2 regions of the Bacillus sp. EB106-07-01-XG149 genome follow, and region 2 is predicted to be linked to the other one. Evidence: a T-box and tRNA genes for the amino acid it is inferred to sense, from the RefSeq annotation. Region 2 holds a T-box; the other holds one or more tRNA genes.

Region 1 (7,798 bases), 340 kb from region 2:
TTTATTGCTCTCACCTTATCTCGATTGGCCATATAATAAGCATATCCTACAAAAGCAATGGCATTTTTATCATTCATTACCCCTTGCATAATAACTTGATCATCTTCAGACAAAGAGACTTTTTTTACAATGCGACTATTTTGTAAGATGACATTTTGAAAATAATCATACGTACCAGAGTCTACACCTGGCGCATAAAACTTCACCTGTTCACGTGGCCATGATGAATGAATTTGTGACCATCGCTTTTCGCTTTCATCTTCACTCCATAATAGACGTAACTCGTCTACCGTCATATTGTCTACCCAAGTATTTTGGCGATTCACAACGATCGTAAGACCATCGTAAGCGACTTCGAACGGTGTAAACTGAATGGAGTTTTTCTTCATTTCATTTTCTTCTACTTGTTTCATTGCTCTCGAAGCATTATTTATATCTACTTCTCCTTTACTGAAACGATTAAATCCTCCTCCTGTTCCAGAAACACTGATGGAAATCTTCACGTTTGGATGCACCTTTGTATATTCCTCCGCTACTGCTTCTATAACAGGAAAAACTGTTGAGGATCCATCAACTCTCACTTCTCCCATTTCATTCACAGCAAATACAGTAGACGTACCAACATAAAGGAAACAAGTCGACAGTATGAAAACTTTAATCGATGCACTTATCCATTTCACGTGTTCTTCCTCCTAGAAGTAACCGGAAATAACAGGATTACAGATATAAGAATACTGCTAAACTATTAATTCGGTTTTAATTGTTTGTAAAAGTTTTGTAAAGTTCCACAAGAATCAACATTAAGTAAAACTTTAATCCGTAGCCATCGTTCATCTTCACTAATGATTGGCTCATAAAATCGTTATCCTCTAGAGGCTTGTGTAAGTATCATTTGTGAGATCTCTTATTTTTTCGATATAATATGCTTGTCCACCTTATTAAAACGTATGCATGAATCATAAAAAAAAGCACACTATCTTTTCAGATAGTGTGCTTTTTTTACAACTTTTTTATTCGTCATCTTGATCTCTATTTTTCTTTTTATTATCTATTTCATCTTTTGAAACTTCGCCATTTTCTACTTTTTTCAAATCAAAGTACGCGTCCATAATGTCACGGCTAATATATCCGTTAATACCTGATTTATCATCTACCCAAGGTACAACAACAGAAAATGCTACTTCAGGATCTTCAAGTGGCGCATAGCCTACTAACGTTAAGTTATATGTTTCTTTACGCTCACCGTTTGCCTTTCTACCAATCTCTTTATCTCCGCCATACACAGTTTGAGCTGTACCTGTTTTACCAGCAGCTTTATAAGGTGCACCTGCAAAGTATTTCGAAGCTGTACCACTAGACTCGTTAAATACTTGTCTAAATCCTTCCTGAACACGTTTAATTTGTGATTCAGGCATATCAATACGGTTTAGTACTTTCGGTTCCATTGAATGAACAACTTTTCCAGTTTCTTCTGGTTTCGCTGCCGGCTGACGAATTTCCTTTACAACTTGCGGCTGCATACGGTAACCACCATTTGCAATTGTTGAAACATATTGTGCTAATTGAAGTGGTGTATACGTATCGTACTGTCCAATTGATAAATCTAATAGGAAACCTGGCTGAGTTCCCTTACCTATTTGACCCGCAGATTCATTCGGTAAATCAATACCTGTTTTCACACCAAGTCCAAACTGTCCGAAATAATAACGCATCGTATCAAATGCTTTTTGTGGTATATCTAACGTACCACCTCTCACATATTGAACACCTGCGAGATTCATCGCTGTTTTGAACATATATACGTTAGAAGACATTTTTAACGCTGTCAGATCATTAATATACCCCATCGTCTTCCAAGAAGATTTTTTCGGCGTTCCTTTCAATACGATTGGTTCATCGAGTTGAACTGAACCTGGTTGAATCGCACCTGTTTGATACCCTGTAAGTACTGTCGCACCTTTTACAGTTGATCCCATCGGATAAGAACTTGTCATCGTTCCTAAGGCGAAATCTTGTACTTTCGTTTCGCCATTTTCATTCACTAACTGTTTCCCTGCCATAGATAAAACTTCACCATTTTTCGGATTCATCATTACAACGAATGCACGATCTAAAAGAGGTTGTCCCCCTTTATATTTCAATAAATTTTTAGTGATAATTTCTTCTACACGTTTTTGTAATTCCATATCGATTGTTAAGTTCAGGTCATTACCTCGTTGTCCTTGTGCGACATTAATCGTTTCTAAAATATTACCGTTTTTATCTGTAATATTTTTCACTTCTGCTTTCGTACCGTGTAGGCTATCTTCATATTGCTGTTCAAGATAACTTTTCCCTACGCGGTCATTTCGATTATAATCACGAACAAGATAGTAATCTAGCCTTTCTCTCGGTAACCCTTCATCAGACGTTGACACCCCGCCAAGTACACTTCGGAATAAATCATCATACGTATATTTTCGATCCCAATCAACATTCGTATCTACACCCGGTAATGCTGCTAGGTTTTCACTAATAATCGCATATTCTTCTGGTGTAGCATCTTTTTTTATAACTTGTGGTGTCATTGCATATCCGCCGTCCATTTTGCTTTTAATCGCTAGTATTTCTAAATCTTTTGCGGATAATTGATTCACTTCTTCTTCTGTCACGCGACTTCGTTGACGCTCATCTAATTCTTTATCGTCAATTTTTTTATCTTTTAACTCTTGACGATCTTTATTCGTAATTTTTTCTTTCGCTTCCTCTTTATGCATAGCAAGCCAATAATCTTTTTTATCACGATCTGTTAATTTATCTGTCGGTACTTCAATCAACTCTGCTAGCCTTTTCGCTGTTTCTAAACGAGCCTCTGCAGTTGATCCTTTCATTTTTGTAAATGTAATCGTACGAACAGCTGCATTATCTACTACAGCTCGCCCATAACGGTCAAATATTTTCCCACGTGGTACAGGATTACTTATCGTCGAGTTTTCTTTCCTCTCCACTTCATTCTTATATTCCTCACCGCGAACAATTTGTACATATCCAAGCCTTACAATAACCGCGGAGAACATTAAAAACACGCAGAAAAACAGCACGTTTAACCGAAAAGGAACGTGAGTCTTTTTCTTTTGTTGTTTCTGCTTCTTGCTCATACAAACCCCCTCTACCAACAGCTATGTAATGTGAAAGGGACACCTTCATACAGGTGTCCTCACTGCTGTCTTACATCTTTTTCTATTCTAGCATAAAACAACCGAGAAGTTAACCTTCTGGTTCTGTTTGATTCTGCGCAGTCGCTTGCGTTACAACACTTGTTTTACTCGCATTTTCCTCATCATATTTGACATTTTTAACTGCAAAATAAATAAGGAAATGTCCTGCACCTAAAATACATAATAAGTAAGGCAAACTTTTTTCAGGCGGAAAGAATAATACAGCACATAAAAAACTTAAAATCGAACAAATTCTTCCTGCATTTAACCATAATTCCCGGACAACTACATACTCTACACGCCACTCTCTCGCATTTTTCGCTCTGCCAATTACATCATATGTCATGGATCCGTACGGAACGAGCAAAATAGGGTATGCAACCGCAATACACGCTGCATAAATAAGTAATTTTGCGTATGTAACATTGAATATAACTAAAAATACGACAGCATATAAAATAATGCCTCCAAGCAAAATTGCTTTTTTCCGCCACTCTTTCTTTAACATACGAGTGACTAAGTAGTAACATACAAATGATACAGCAGAATTTACTAAGCTATATTTTCCTAAGGCGAGTTCGCTATCCGTCGCTAAATACACGTATACGGAAATCACAAAAATAAACGTTCCCTCTCTCAACCCTTGGAAAAAATGAGCACGTGTAATTCTTCCCCAATTTTTATCAATCTGCCGCTCTTTCAATACTTGTACAATTTCATACCGTCCTTCACATTCTCTCTTAGATACAAAAAAGCTTAAAATGACAGCAATTGCAAATAACAGTAACGAAAGAAAGAATATAACCGTATAGCCACTCCATTTTTCCATACGTGAAATTGTGTATCCAGCTGCTATCGGTCCAATCATGCCAGAGAAGGATGTAAGAAGTCCAAGAAACCCATTAAAGAAATCTCTTGTTTCTGGTTCTGTAATCTCAAATGTTAATAAGTTAAACGCGAGCCAGTAAAAACCATATCCGACTCCTAAAAGAGCCCCCATTAATAAAATATAGTGAGAAGCGCTTTTTCCCGCTACTAAAACAACGATAAAAAAAATAGCTAACGTGCCTACGCCTATTCGTAACAAGATTGAGCGATCAATACGCTTCGCTAATTTCCCACCTATAAGAAATGTGAGAGGCTGTAATACAACGCTGGCCAAATTATACAAGCCAAGATTCACATAATTTTGTGTTTGTTTCCATAAATAAATGTTAACAAACGTATTCGATAAAGAAATTGCGAGCGTGTATAAACCTCCAATAAGGAGCAACAACACTAAATCCCGATTCACTTCAACGTCACCAATTATATGTTTCCACTTCATACACAACTCTCCTTTACTTCATGTTCTAGTCTTCCAAAGACAAGCCCAATTATGTAAAAGGAAAGCATAGAAAAAAGCTAGGAGCATTCTCCTAGCTTTTTCTATCGTTATTACAATTATTTTGCTTCTTGGTAACGTTTTTCAGCAGCGTTCCAATCTACAACGTTCCAGAATGCACCGATGTAGTCAGGACGACGGTTTTGGTAATTTAGGTAGTAAGCATGTTCCCAAACATCTAAACCTACAACTGGAGTTTTACCTTCAGTTAGAGGAGAATCTTGGTTTGGCGTGCTTGTTACTTCTAGCTCACCATTGTTTACTACTAACCAAGCCCAACCAGAACCGAAACGAGTTGCGCCAGCTTTTGCGAATTCTTCTTTGAATGCATCGAAGCTACCGAATTTCGCTTCAATTGCAGTTGCAAGTTCGCCTACTGGTTGTCCGCCGCCGTTTGGAGATAAGATTGTCCAGAAGAATGTATGGTTAGCATGTCCGCCACCATTGTTACGTACTGCTGTACGAATTGCTTCTGGTACTTCGTTTAAGTTTGCAACTAATTCTTCTACGCTTTTGTCAGCTAATTCTGCATGACCTTCTAAAGCAGCGTTTAAGTTTGTAATGTACGTGTTATGATGTTTTGTATGATGGATGTTCATTGTTTCTTTGTCAAAGTGAGGCTCTAAAGCATCATACGCATAAGGTAAATTTGGTAATTCGTGTTTTGCCATTGTTATATTCCTCCCAGTTTATGTATTGCCACTTAAGTGACATACAACTTCATTCTACCCTAATTGCCATAGGGTGCAAACAAATAAATCACATTGTCTTGCTATCATTAACGTAGCAAAAATCCCACTTCTTTTCAATTAAAATGCTCATATATTCCGTAAAAAAAGCTCCCTTCTACAAGGAAGCTTCCCACTAACATAATAAACATGTGAAATGGATATGGACCCTGTAGGACTCGAACCTACGACCGGACGGTTATGAGCCGTCTGCTCTAACCAGCTGAGCTAAGGGTCCACAATTATGTATGTAACAACATATCAAATAAAGGAATTCCTATCAGATATATCCTTTAAGAAATGTAAGATAAATTTACCATATGGCAAAGAAAAGTGTCAATTGTATTTTTCTCATATAAAAGAAGAAAATTAATAAAAAGAAATTTAGTTATCTCCACTATATGTAAATATAATATATCTTGAGATTCTCTAGATTCCTACGTTACAATGATTTTATACATACATAAAGGAAGTGAATCTATGTCCATATTTACCCAATTAGCAAAAAGCGTATATTCGCCTAAAGATATGGCGCTATTCCGTTTTCAAAAAATCGGAAAAACCATTTTGTATATTATGCTACTTTGTCTAATCACTACTATTCCAAGAACATTCTTTTACGGTAGCTTTATTCAAGATAGTGTTACCATGGTAAATCAAGCAATCGAAAAAGATTTACCTGATTTTAAAATCGAAAACGGTGAACTAAAAGCAGATATTGAACAACCTATTCTAAAGGAAGAGGGAGATGCTCTTTTCGTATTTGATCCCAATACAACAGATATAGAAACATATCAAAACAAAACTGGTTTATTTATTTTAAAAGATAAAGTAGTTTCTATAGGAAATGGTCAAACACAAACATACTCCTATAATGATTTATTAGGGACATCTCTTGAGAAGAAAGATTTGCAAGATTTCATTTCTGTATTCGATAGTATTTATCCAATTTTACTAGCTGTTATCGGCGTGTTAGTATACCTATTCCAATTGTTTATTACTTTCTTAGGAATTACTTTACTTGCGTTTATTGGTTCTGCTATGAGCGGTCAACGTAAATTATCTTATAAGCAAGTATGGACGTTAACTGCGTACAGCTACACAATTCCAACAATCTTCTTTATGATTATGGATCTATTCAAAATTGTTGTACCTGGTTCAACATTCATTTATATCGCAGTTGTTTTAATTGTTCTTTACTTAACGATTAAAGAAGTTCCAAAACCGAAAGAAAAATAAGAACGAAAAAAAATGCCTAAATAGGCATTTTTTTTTTGGACAAGCATATATTCCTAGCAAAGGAGTGAAGAATATGAAGAGGTTAGGTATATTCTTATTCGTGCTTGTTCTTGGTTATATATTTTATTACGATATAAAAATCGGCACTTTACCGATGTTAAGTTCATATAAAAAAACAAATGCGGCCCAAACGATAAAACAAGAAAGTACAGATACAAAACAAAAGAAAGAGAACAAAGCAGAAAAAGAAACAGATGTAACTTATAAAACAATTGAAGTCAAAACAGGTGAGACAGTTCTTTCTATTACCGAACAAATTAATAAGAAAAAAATCCCTTCCATTGAAAAGGTAATTGATGACTTTAAACAACTAAACAAAAGTACATCTGCTACAAAAATACAAATTGGAAAGTCTTATAAATTCCCGTTATATCAATAAGCAATTACTTAATCCTTGTCAATTACATAAAGGCGCTGATACAATAGTAAAAGTGAAACCGAGCACTTCGGTTTCTATAGCCCTGTATCACGTATACTTTCATTGATATGAGGGACTAAATAAGAAACTTCTTTTATAAGGAGAGCGATCTATTCGTGAATGAAATGACTCATCGTACAAAAACACGTCCAGTTAAAGTCGGTAATTTAACAATTGGCGGTAATAATGAATTAATTATACAAAGTATGACAACAACAAAAACACATGATGTTGAAGCAACAGTTGCTGAAATTAAGCGTTTAGAAGAAGCTGGCTGTCAAGTCGTCCGTGTTGCTGTTCCAGACGAACGCGCAGCAAATGCTATTGCTGATATTAAAAAACAAATCAACATTCCACTTGTTGCTGATATTCATTTTGATTATCGCCTTGCTTTAAAAGCAATTGAAGGTGGCATTGATAAAGTACGTATCAATCCAGGTAACATTGGTCGTCGCCATAAAGTAGAAGCTGTTGTAAATGCAGCAAAAGAACGCGGTATTCCAATCCGTATCGGTGTAAACGCAGGTTCATTAGAACGTCACATTTTAGAAAAGTACGGATACCCAACTGCAGATGGTATGGTCGAGAGCGCCCTACATCACATTAAAATTTTAGAGGACTTAGATTTCCACGATATTATCGTATCTATGAAAGCCTCTGATGTTAACTTAGCAATTGAAGCATACGAAAAAGCTGCTCGTGCTTTTGATTACCCATTACATTTAGGTATTACAGAATCCGGAACATTATTTGCCGGAACTGTAAAAAGTGC
Region 2 (7,798 bases):
TTAATTAAAAGGAGTCACTTTATGAGACAACCATTTAAATATGTGGACGGTATACTGTATTTACAAGCGTGGAAAGAACTTGGAAACATTACTGCTGGATTTACGACAAAAGATGGTGGGGTAAGTACGGGCTCCTTTCATGCGATGAATTTAGGATTACATGTGAATGATATCGTGGAGAACGTTCATGAAAACAGACGCATTTTAGCAAATAAGTTACAAAAACCATTAGAAAACTGGATTTGCTCTGAACAAGTTCATGATCATCATGTTGAAAAAGTAGGACAACAGGAAAAAGGAAGTGGCGTCTATTCATATGAAGACGGCATTTCAAAAACAGATGGCATTTATACGACTAATAATGATGTTCTTCTAACATCATGTTACGCGGATTGTGTTCCACTCTATTTTTATGCACCATCACATGGTATGATAGGACTTGCGCATGCTGGATGGAAAGGGACTGTAAAAGAGATTGCAAAGGAAATGATTCAAAAATGGAATGCAGAAGGGATTTCAAGTGATGAAATTCATGTTGCAATTGGACCAGCAATTGGATCTTGTTGTTACGTTGTTGATGATCGAGTATTAACAGCAGCAGAGCAAGTAGTAAACGGCTCTGTCCCTTATAAAAAAATTTCTGATGGGCAGTACGCAATTAATTTAAAAGAAATTAATCGTATATTATGTGTACAATCAGGCATAAAAGAAGAGAATATTGTAATGTCATCTCTTTGTACAAGCTGTGAAGAACAACTATTTTTCTCTCATCGTCGTGATCAAGGTAAGACAGGAAGAATGTTGAGTTTCATAGGTTTTAAGGAGGAAAAAAGCAAGTGACAGTACAAAAAAATTTAACAACTGTAAATGAAGCAATTAAACAATCTTGCGTACGAGCGGGACGTTCGTTGCAAGATATTAAACTCGTTGCGGTTACAAAAACGGTAGGAATTGAAAAAACAAACGAAGTAATTGAAGCTGGAATTATCGATTTAGGTGAAAATAGAAATGAAAGTTTCTTACAGAAGTACGAACATTTCGGTTCAAAAGTGAATTGGCATTTTATTGGATCATTACAAACGAGAAAAGTAAAAGAAATCATTAATGAAATTGATTATTTACATTCGTTAGATCGTCTTTCACTTGCAAAAGAAATTCAAAAACGTGCTGATAAGAAAGTGAAATGTTTTATTCAAGTAAAAACATCATCTGAAGAATCAAAGCAAGGATTGGCAATAGAAGAAACCGTTTCTTTTATTCAAAGTTTGCAAGAATTGGATAAGATTGAAGTGGTTGGACTAATGACAATGGCTCCGTTTACAGAAGAAGAGGAAGAAATCAGACGCTGTTTTAAGGAGTTATGTATGCTACAAACAGAGGTGCAGGAGCTAGAATTATTACATGCGCCATGTAAAGAATTATCAATGGGAATGTCTAACGATTACACGATTGCAATTGAAGAAGGTGCTACATATATTCGTTTGGGGACGATTTTAGTAGGAAAAGCGTAAAAGGAAGGAGAATCTTATTATGAGTTGGTCAAAAGTAAAATACTTCTTTTTTGATACACCGGAAGAAAAAGAAGCAGCTCAATATAGTTATGAAAAGGAGCAAACAGACATGAAGAAGCAGCAAGATCCGCCAGAACAACAAGATGTTGCGTTTCCAAAAGCGCAACCGAAACAAAATGTTGTGAGCATTGAAACGGCAAAGCAATCTTCAAAAGTTGTTTTATTAGAACCACGCACATATTCGGAAGCACAAGGGATTTCGGACCATTTAAAAGGTAGACGAGCTGTTGTGATTAATTTACAACGAATGTCTACTGATCAAGCTGTACGTATCGTTGACTTTTTAAGTGGTACTGTATACGCTATAGGCGGGGACATTCAAAAAATAGGACCGAAAACATTTATGTGTACCCCTGAAAATGTAGATATTGTTGGTGCAATTTCAGAGTTATTCGGTGAAGAAGAAGACACAAATATAAAGAGGTGGTAATACGCCATGGTAACAGTTTTAAACGTTTTAATTACTGCTATCGAGATCTACTCGTGGGCACTTATTATTTACATTCTTCTATCATGGTTCCCTGGTGCAAAGGAATCAACTTTTGGAGAAATTCTTGCACGTATTTGTGAACCGTATTTAGAACCATTTCGCAGATTTATTCCGCCGCTTGGTATGATTGATATCTCTCCACTCGTTGCGATTTTTGCGTTAAAGCTTGCTACGAATGGTTTAGTAAGTATATTCCGCTATTTCTTATAGTAAGAGGTTAAATACATGAGCATCTATGAACATTTCAGACCCGATGAAGAGGTCTTTGTGGATAAGGTGTTAGAGTGGAAGCGAGCAGCGGAGTACCATCAAGTGAAGTTAACAGACTTCCTTGATCCAAGACAACAACAAATTGTCACTATGGTAATAGGTCAAGGGGATGTTGCGGTACAGTTTGATGGTGCAACGCCTCATGCAGAGCGTAAAAGAGCACTCATTTATCCAGATTATCTAGAAGTGAATGAAGAGGAATTTCAAGTAGAAGTATTGGAAATTGACTATCCTTCCAAGTTTTATACGCTAGAACATAGGCAAATATTAGGTACATTTATGTCTCTTGGTTTAACGAGAGAAAAATGTGGTGATATTTTGCTTCAAGAAGATCGTGCCCAAATTGTAGTCGCGAAAGAAGTTGTATCTTATATTGAGATGAACTTACAATCTATAGGGAAAGTGAAAGTCTCCTTATCACCAGTGCAAGGAGAAAAAATTCTACAGATGCAAGAAACGTGGGGAGAGAAATCTGGAACGGTTTCTTCACTTCGTTTAGATGTTATGTTAGCTGAAATGTTACATATATCCAGACAAAAAGTACAACCTTTCATAAAAAATGGTTTAGTAAAAGTTAATTGGAAAACAGTGGAGCAAACTTCTTATGAATGTTATTCAGGAGATGTTTTTTCAGTGAGAGGATATGGACGAAGTAAATTGTTTTCTGTAGAAGGTAGAACAAAGCGCGACAAATGGAGAATTTTGTATGGTATACTAAAATGATTGGTTTTTTAGAAGGAAATCCTCCTATTTTGTCGAAGAAAAGATATAATTGAAAGAGGAAATTTAGATAACTACTTGGAGGTGGCGTTGTGCCGTTAACACCATTAGATATTCATAACAAAGAATTTGGTCGCGGATTCCGTGGCTATGATGAAGATCAAGTAAATGAGTTTCTTGATCAAATTATCAAAGATTATGAATTAGTCATTCGTGAGAAAAAAGCTTTAGAAGAAAAAGTTGCGCAATTAGAAGGGAAGTTAGATCATTTCTCTAATATTGAAGATACGTTAAACAAATCTATCATCGTTGCACAAGAAGCAGCGGAAGAAGTAAAACGTAATGCGCAAAAAGAAGCAAAATTAATCGTACGTGAAGCTGAAAAGAATGCAGACCGTATTATTAACGAAGCGTTAGTAAAATCAAGAAAAGTTGCTTTTGATATTGAAGAGCTAAAGAAACAAGCGAAAGTATTCCGCACTCGTTTCCGTATGTTATTAGAAACACAGCTTGAAATGTTAAACAACGATGATTGGGATAAACTAATTGAGTTAGAAGACGAAGTAGATGAACTGTTGAAAAAAGAAGAAACAGTGTAAGCTTGACGTTTTTCTCATTATTACATATAATTTTAAACAACATATTTATTAAGAAAAACGAAGATAGGGATAAGTACCTTTTTCATACCTTATATAGCGAACTGAGGATGGTGTAAGCTCAGGATAAGGAGATAATGGGAATATCACCCTGGAGTTCCGCGCTGAACAAATAGAGTAAGCGTAGGCGTATATTCGCGTTAAGAATATAAAGAGGATTGTATACATACGTATAGGATCTACTAGGGTGGTACCGCGGGAGACTTTCTCGTCCCTTTTTGGGATGAGAAGGTCTCTTTTTTATTCCGTTTTTTAAGTGTTTCTTTTATACATGTAAGGAGGAATTGAGCATGGAGTACAAAAATACATTACTAATGCCAAAAACAGAGTTCCCAATGCGTGGGAATTTACCAAAACGTGAGCCTGCAATGCAAGAACAGTGGGCTGAAATGAATATTTATGAAAAGGTACAAGAACATACGAAAGGTCGTCCTTTATTTGTACTGCATGATGGACCTCCATATGCGAATGGTGACATTCATATGGGACATGCATTAAATAAAGTGTTAAAAGACTTTATTGTTCGTTATAAATCAATGACTGGTTACTGCGCACCATATGTACCGGGTTGGGATACACACGGTTTACCAATTGAGCAAGCTTTAACAAATAAAGGTGTAAAGCGTAAAGAAATGACAGTTGCTGAGTTCCGTAAGTTATGTGCAGAGTATGCATATGAACAAGTAGAACGTCAACGTGAACAATTTAAGCGTTTAGGTGTACGTGCAGATTGGGATAACCCATATATTACTTTAGAGCCGGCTTATGAAGCGCAACAAATTAAAGTGTTCGGTGATATGGCGAAAAAAGGTTATATCTATAAAGGACAGAAACCAGTTTACTGGTCTCCAACGAGTGAATCAGCTTTAGCAGAAGCTGAAATTGAATACCAAGATAAAAAATCAGCATCTATTTACGTAGCATTCCCTGTAAAAGACGGAAAGAACGTATTAGAAGGTGATGAGAAATTCATTATCTGGACAACAACACCTTGGACGTTACCTGCAAACTTAGGTATTTCTGTTCACCCAGAACTTGAATACGCTATTGTAAAAGTAGATGATGAAAAATATATTATTGCTTCTGAACTATTTGAGACAGTTGCAAAAACGTTAGAGTGGGAAAATGCTGAAGTTGTGAAAACGGTAAAAGGTAGCGAACTTGAGTATACAGTTGCAAAACATCCATTCTACGATCGTGATTCATTAGTTATGCTAGGAGATCACGTAACAACAGATGCAGGTACAGGTTGTGTTCATACAGCACCAGGACACGGGGAAGATGACTTTGTTGTTGGTAAAAAGTATGGATTAGAAGTACTTTGCCCAGTTGATGATAAAGGTGTATTAACAAATGAAGCACCTGGATTTGAAGGCTTATTCTATGATAAAGCTAACAAGCCAATTACAGAAAAATTAGAAGAAGTAGGCGCGTTACTGAAACTAACATTCATTACGCATTCATACCCACATGATTGGAGAACGAAAAAACCAATTATTTTCCGTGCGACAGCACAGTGGTTTGCATCTATTGAAGCGTTCCGTAAAGAATTATTAGAAGCTGTTGCGGAAACAAAATGGGTACCAGCATGGGGAGAAACTCGTCTTCATAATATGGTTCGTGACCGTGGTGACTGGTGTATTTCTCGTCAGCGTGCATGGGGTGTGCCAATCCCTGTATTCTATGCAGAGAATGGTGATCCAATTATTACAGATGAAACAATTAACCATGTAGCAGATTTATTCCGTGAGCACGGTTCTAACGTATGGTTTGAGCGTGAAGCGAAAGATCTATTACCAGAAGGATTTACACATACAGGTAGCCCAAATGGTGAATTCCGTAAAGAAACAGACATCATGGATGTATGGTTCGATTCAGGTTCTTCTCACCAAGCAGTATTAGAAGAGCGCGAAGACTTACAACGTCCAGCTAATTTATATTTAGAAGGATCTGACCAGTATCGTGGTTGGTTTAACTCTTCATTATCAACAGCAGTTGCTGTAACAGGTAAAGCTCCATATAAAGGCGTACTAAGCCACGGTTTCGTATTAGATGGTGAAGGACGTAAAATGAGTAAGTCGATTGGAAACATCGTCGTACCGAAGAAAATTATGGATCAATTAGGTGGAGATATTTTACGCTTATGGGTATCTTCTGTTGACTATCAATCTGATGTACGTATTTCAGATGATATTTTAAAACAAGTAGCAGAAGTGTATCGTAAAATCCGTAACACATTCCGTTTCTTATTAGGAAACTTAGATGACTTTAAGCCAAGTGAAAATACAGTAGCTGTAGCTGAACTTCGTGAAGTAGATCGTTACATGTTAGTGAAATTAAATGACTTAATTACAAAAGTAAAAGAAGCATATGAAACATACGACTTCGCTGCTGTGTATCATGCAATTCATAACTTCTGTACAATTGATTTAAGTTCATTCTACTTAGACTTTGCAAAAGACATTTTATACATTGAAGGTGCAAACCATGAAGAGCGTCGTGCAATTCAAACTGTATTATATGATGTTCTTGTTGCATTGACGAAACTTGTAACACCAATCTTACCGCATACAGCTGATGAAGTATGGCCATATATTCCGGGTGTAACAGAAGAAAGTGTACAATTAACTAATATGCCAGAAGCTGTACAATTAGATGGTGCGGAAGCATTAAAAACAAAATGGGATGCATTTATGACGCTGCGTGATGACGTATTAAAAGCGTTAGAAGTAGCTCGTAATGAGAAAGTAATCGGTAAGTCATTAAATGCAAGTATTACGCTATATCCGACTGTAGAAATGAAAACTATGTTAGAGTCTATTAGCGAAGACTTAAAGCAATTATTCATCGTTTCTGAGTATAAACTTGGTGGTATGATGGAAGAAGCGCCAGCAGATGCGCCGAAGTATGAGCATACAGCGGTTGTTGTTGCTCAAGCAACTGGTGAAACATGTGAACGTTGTTGGGTAGTTTCAGAAACAATTGGTAAAGACGCTGAACATGAAACATTATGTGAGCGTTGTGCAACAGTTGTTAAAGAAAACTATGTAAAATAATAAAAAAACTGACTGTGCGTAAGTACAGTCAGTTTTTTTATTGATGATATATTAAAATAACTTCCACTCTCTTTCCTATGAAGGAAAAATGTGTGTGAGGTAAGCATAGAAATTTCGGACACACTAATCGTACATTGCAGCTGGGAGGAATGTACACGTGAATGAAATGTATATGGAAATCAAAGAAGAATTGCAATTGATGCGAAAAGAGTTACAAGAGAGGCTAGCTAAAGAGGTCATGCACAAATATGATACAGAGTTTAGCGAAGAGCTTGGATATGAAATTAAGGAAGAGATAAAGAAAAAACTCCTATTACATGATATAAAAGAGGACTTAAAAGATGTAGAACGTGCATTATTTAAAATGGAAATAGATATGTATGGTATTTGTGAAGAAACGGGGAGAGCAATTTCGGTAAAACAAATGAAGACGATGCCGACTGCCCGTACCATTCATGAATTTTTCTATGAAAAAGTAAATGTATGAATGCGCACAACGATATTATATTACCTTTTTTTAATTTATTTTATTCTTCTATAAAGGTTCATTGTGAAAAGGTTGCAGCTATGCTAAAATTTTGAGGTACACTGTCTTTGTGGGGGAAATGAAAATGATATATTATGTAATAGCGTTATTTGTCATTGCCATCGATCAAATATCGAAATGGCTAATTGTAAAGAACATGGAATTGGGTACGAGCATTCCGATTATCGATAATGTATTATACATAACATCACATCGAAATAGAGGAGCTGCCTGGGGGATTTTAGAAAATAAAATGTGGTTTTTCTACATTATTACAGTCGTTTTTGTAGTATTTATTGTAATTTATATGCAAAAATATGCGAAAACAGACAAACTTCTAGGGATTTCATTAGGTCTAATATTAGGCGGAGCAATTGGTAATTTCATTGATCGTGTATTTAGACAAGAAGTAGTGGATTTCATTCACGTGTATATTTTCTCGTACAACTATCCAGTATTCAATATAGCTGATTCAGCATTATGTATTGGTGTTGTATTAATTATTATTC

Evidence for each region. The T-box of region 2 lies ahead of ileS2 (isoleucine--tRNA ligase). A T-box ahead of a tRNA ligase gene usually reads a tRNA of that ligase, here a tRNA-Ile.
Region 1: it has a tRNA-Ile gene. The T-box ahead of ileS2 (isoleucine--tRNA ligase) is inferred to sense a tRNA for this amino acid. The anticodon was not compared.

What each region holds. Positions count from the first base shown of each region.
Region 1 covers NZ_JBYTDP010000002.1:562,015-569,812, forward strand. Annotated here, with positions in the region: gene phoX (phosphate ABC transporter substrate-binding protein PhoX) at 1-680, opposite strand, end outside; gene AC3WTA_RS09030 (peptidoglycan D,D-transpeptidase FtsI family protein) at 1,011-3,137, opposite strand; gene AC3WTA_RS09035 (MFS transporter) at 3,247-4,524, opposite strand; gene sodA (superoxide dismutase [Mn]) at 4,641-5,252, opposite strand; tRNA gene AC3WTA_RS09045 (tRNA-Ile) at 5,474-5,547, opposite strand; gene AC3WTA_RS09050 (DUF1189 domain-containing protein) at 5,790-6,548, shown strand; gene AC3WTA_RS09055 (hypothetical protein) at 6,622-6,987, shown strand; gene ispG (flavodoxin-dependent (E)-4-hydroxy-3-methylbut-2-enyl-diphosphate synthase) at 7,152-7,798, shown strand, end outside.
Region 2 covers NZ_JBYTDP010000002.1:218,724-226,521, reverse strand. Annotated here, with positions in the region: gene pgeF (peptidoglycan editing factor PgeF) at 22-840, shown strand; gene AC3WTA_RS07110 (YggS family pyridoxal phosphate-dependent enzyme) at 837-1,511, shown strand; gene AC3WTA_RS07105 (cell division protein SepF) at 1,531-2,001, shown strand; gene AC3WTA_RS07100 (YggT family protein) at 2,008-2,271, shown strand; gene AC3WTA_RS07095 (YlmH family RNA-binding protein) at 2,287-3,054, shown strand; gene divIVA (septum site-determining protein DivIVA) at 3,144-3,650, shown strand; T-box leader at 3,702-3,926, shown strand; gene ileS2 (isoleucine--tRNA ligase) at 3,998-6,763, shown strand; gene AC3WTA_RS07080 (TraR/DksA C4-type zinc finger protein) at 6,921-7,250, shown strand; gene lspA (lipoprotein signal peptidase LspA) at 7,375-7,798, shown strand, end outside.